One region of the Chromobacterium subtsugae genome, then DNA from elsewhere that is predicted to be linked to it. Evidence: predicted binding sites of a transcription regulator. Region 1 holds the regulator's gene; the other holds the start of a gene.
The links. Region 1 encodes sigma-54, which starts transcription at its own class of promoters, with help from an activator protein. Its sites were predicted from a motif close to CTGGCACGCTTCATGCTT; they were not measured.

Region 1 (2,199 bases):
AAAACCACCAGTTTTTACATGATCGTCGGCCTGGTCGGCGCCGACGACGGCGACATCCGGCTGGACGACGCTTCCATCACCCGCTACCCGATCCACCAGCGCGCGCAGCTGGGCCTCGGCTATCTGCCGCAGGAAGCGTCGATCTTCCGCCGCATGACGGTGGAGGAAAACATCGCGTCCATCCTGGAAATCTCCGGCCGCAAGGGCAAGGAGCTGGAAAAAGAGCTGGACCTGCTGCTGGACGATCTCAACATCGCCCACCTGCGCGACAGCAACGCCTTGTCGCTGTCCGGCGGCGAGCGTCGCCGGGTGGAAATCGCCCGCGTGCTGGCCACCCGCCCGCGCTTCATCCTGCTGGACGAGCCGTTCGCCGGCGTCGATCCGATCGCGGTGATCGACATCCAGAAGATCATCTCCTTCCTGAAGGGCCGCGGCATCGGCGTGCTGATCACCGACCACAATGTCCGCGAAACGCTGCGCATCTGCGACCGCGCCTACATCATCAGCGACGGCTCGGTGCTGGCCTCCGGCGAGCCGGAAGAGCTGGTCAACAACGAAAGAGTGCGCGAGGTCTACCTCGGCGAGCATTTCCACCTGTAAGCGATGAAACAGGCCCTTCAGCTCAAGGTATCGCAACAGCTGACGCTGACGCCGCAGCTGCAGCAATCGATCAAACTGCTGCAGCTGTCCACGCTGGATCTGCAAACCGAGGTGGAACGCTTCCTGCTGGACAATCCGCTGCTGGAGCGCGGCGACGAGCCGCGCGACGCCGAAGCCGCGCCCGAAGGCCAGGACAGCCGCGAAACCGCCGCCGACGAGGCACCGGACAGCCATGACGACGGCGCCGGCGGCGAACTGCTGGAATGGGGCGCCGGCAGCCGCCAGGGCGGCGACGACGACTACGACCCCATGCTCAACGTGCCGTGCCAGGTCAGCCTGCGCGAGCACCTGCTGGCGCAACTGGGCGAAATCGCGCTGGCCGGCCGCGATCTGGCCATCGTCCGGCTGCTGATCGAAGAGCTGGACGACGACGGCTACCTGCCGCTCAGCCTGGACGAACTGGCCAGCCACCTGCCGCTGGAGCTGGAGCTGGAAAGCGACGAGCTGGCGGTGGGCCTCAAGCTGCTGCAGCAATTCGATCCCGCCGGCGTCGGCGCGCGCTCGCTGGCCGAATCGCTGCAGCTGCAACTGCAGCGGCTGGCCGCGGACGAAGCCGGCCGGGCGCTGGCGCTGGCCATCGCGCGCGAGCACCTGGCGCTGCTGGGCGGCCGCGACTACGCCAAACTGAAGAAAACACTGGGCTGCGGCGACGCCGAGCTGCGCGCCGCCCAGGCGCTGATCGCCCGCCTCAACCCCCACCCCGCCACCGGCTTCAGCCACGGCGACGTCCATTACGTGATTCCGGACATCAGCGTGCGCAAGCGGCGCGGCCGCTGGGTCGCCGAACTGAACCGCTCCGCCATGCCCAGGCTGCGGGTCAACCGCCTCTACGAGCGCATGCTGGCCGACAGCCGCGGCCAGGCGGGCGAAATGGCCGGCCGGCTGCAGGAGGCGCGCTGGCTGGTGAAGAACATCCAGCAGCGATTTGACACCATCCTGAAAGTGGCGGAAGCTATCGTTGACAGGCAACAATCGTTCTTTGAACACGGCGAAGTGGCGATGCGGCCGCTGATCCTGCGCGACATCGCGGATGAGCTGGGCCTGCACGAATCCACGGTTTCCCGCTCCACCAGCCAGAAATACCTGCTCTGCCCGCGCGGCCTGTTCGAGCTCAAGTATTTCTTCGGCAGCGCGCTGGAAACCGATAGTGGAGGCGAGTGCTCCGCCACCGCCATCAAGGCTCGCATACGCGGCATGATAGACAGCGAGGACAGCGGCAAGCCGCTGTCGGACAGCGCCATCGCCGATGCGTTAGGCAAGCAGGGAATTCAGGTTGCCAGACGCACCGTAGCCAAGTATCGTGAAGCCATGCAGATTCCGGCGGTGAATCTGCGCAAGGCTCTGTAGCAAGCCTTGGGGAATACATGCCGCCCGACAACCCGACCGGGCGGCCAACACCAGAAGGAGCTAGGGTATGAACCTCAAAGTAACCGGTCTGCACCTGGAAGTTACCCCGTCGCTGCGCGAATACATCGAAAGCAAACTGGAGCGCATCACCCGCCACGTCGACCACGTGATCGACATCTCCGTCACCCTGTC
Region 2 (2,199 bases), 280 kb from region 1:
CCTACAAACGCCTGGTGCCGCACTACGAAGCGCCGGTGAAGCTGGCCTATTCGGCCAAGAACCGCTCCGCCTCGGTGCGCATCCCGCACGTGGCCAGCCCGAAAGGCCGCCGCATCGAAACCCGCTTCCCGGATCCGCTGGCCAACCCGTACCTGTGCTTCTCCGCGCTGCTGATGGCCGGCCTCGACGGCATCCAGAACAAGATCCACCCGGGCGACGCGGCCGACAAGAACCTGTACGACCTGCCGCCGGAAGAAGACAAGCTGATCCCGACCGTATGCGCCAGCCTGGACGAAGCCCTGGCGGCGCTGGACAAGGACCGCGAGTTCCTGACCCGCGGCGGCGTGTTCTCCAACGATTGGATCGACTCCTACATCGAGCTGAAGATGCAGGAAGTCAACCTGACCCGCATGACCACCCACCCGGTGGAATTCGCGATGTACTACTCGCTGTAAGCGCCAAGCGCCCATGCGGGAAAAACGGCAGCCTCGGCTGCCGTTTTTTTGCGCCCCGGCCTCAAGCATATATGACGCAGACCGCCGATTTGCTTATCATGGAAGCGCACTCTAACCAGCCTCCGACGATGAAAACATTAGCCCTTCTCCTGCTGCTGGCCTGCGGCGGCGTCCAGGCGGCCACCATCTACAAGTACGTGGACGCCAACGGCAACGTCACCTACACCAATGTGCCGATCCGCGGCGCGCAGCCGATCAAGCTGAATCCGCTTTCATCCTACCCCGGCGGCAAGAGCGGCGGCGCCTCCGCCGGCAAGCCGGCCGCGTCCGGCGGCTACCCCAGCGTGGACGCCAATATCCAGAAGCAGCGCGACAATGGCCGCAAGAAAATCCTGGAACAGGAATTGGCCAACGAGGCGAAGGCGCTGGATGCCGCCAAGAAGGCGCTGGCCGACGGCAAGGCCACCCGCCTGGGCGACGAGGCGCGCAACTACCAGAAATACCTGGACCGGGTGCAGAAACTGCAGGACGAGGTCACCGACCGCCAGAAGAATGTCGAGGCGCTGCGCCGCGAGCTGGGCATGTGATGGCTTAACGCACCAGTTTAGTGCAAACTTAAGCCGCCGCGCCGCGTCCGCGCGCCATTCCGTCCCGCTCCGGGGCTGGCCCGCTTATTGCTGGGCAAGATGGCCGCGGCCGCGCCCACCACCCGAAACCGGAACCCCATGCCCCTACCCAGCTTTGCCGGACTGGAACTGCTAGACACCCCGGTGCTCATCTGCGACGCCGCAGCCTCGCTGCGCTTCGTCAACCCCGCCTGCGAAAACCTGCTGGCGCTGGGCAGCCGCGAAATGCTGCGCCACAGCCTGCTGGAGCTGTTCCAGCCCTGCCCCGCGCTGCGCCAGGCGCTCACCACCGCGCTGCTGCAAGGCGCCAGCTACATCGAGCACGACCTGGAACTGAAGCCGCAGCACAACGACGCCGTGCTGCACGTGGCGCTGACCATCACCCCGGTAGACGCCGACGGCAGCCTGGCGCTGATCGAACTGCGGCCGCTGGACCAGCAGCTGAAAATCGCCAATGAGGAGCGCTCTCTGCTGCAGCACCAGGCCAACCGCGAGCTGATCCGCAACCTGGCGCACGAAATCAAAAACCCGCTGGGCGGCATCCGCGGCGCGGCCCAGCTGTTGGAGCACGAGCTGGCCGACCGCCCCGAGCTGAAGGAATACACCGCGGTCATCACCGAAGAGGCGCTGCGCCTGCAGGCGCTGGTGGACCGGCTGCTGGCGCCGCACCGCAGCCACAGCCGCGCGCCGATCAACATCCACGAGGTGCTGGAGCGGGTGCGCAGCATCGCGCTGGCCCAGCATCCGCAAGGCCTGGCGGTGATCCGCGACTACGACACCAGCCTGCCGCTGCTGTCGGCCGACAAGGAACAGCTGATCCAGGTGGTGCTCAACATCGTCAACAACGCGGTGCAGGCGCTGCGCGGCCAGGGCCGCATCGTGCTGCGCACCCGGGTGGCCCGCCAGATCACGCTGGCGCGCAAACGCCACCAGCTGGCACTGAAATTGCAAATCGAGGACAACGGCCCCGGCGTGCCCGACGACATCCGCGACCACATCTTCTACCCGCTGGTCACCGGCCGCGCCGAAGGCACCGGCCTGGGGCTGACGCTGGCGCAGGCCTTCGTCCACCAGCACGGCGGCAGCATAGAGTTCGAATCGCGCCCAGGCCAGACCTG

Region 2: glnL (nitrogen regulation protein NR(II)) is a predicted target of sigma-54. The motif match lies at 1,118-1,135, and genes of this name have one in related genera.

The regions. Positions count from the first base shown of each region.
Region 1 covers NZ_CP142381.1:1,575,585-1,577,783, reverse strand. The annotation lists gene lptB (LPS export ABC transporter ATP-binding protein) at 1-600, shown strand, start outside; gene U6115_RS07780 (RNA polymerase factor sigma-54) at 604-2,007, shown strand; gene hpf (ribosome hibernation-promoting factor, HPF/YfiA family) at 2,075-2,199, shown strand, end outside.
Region 2 covers NZ_CP142381.1:1,300,156-1,302,354, reverse strand. The annotation lists gene glnA (glutamate--ammonia ligase) at 1-455, shown strand, start outside; gene U6115_RS06400 (DUF4124 domain-containing protein) at 584-1,042, shown strand; gene glnL (nitrogen regulation protein NR(II)) at 1,181-2,199, shown strand, end outside.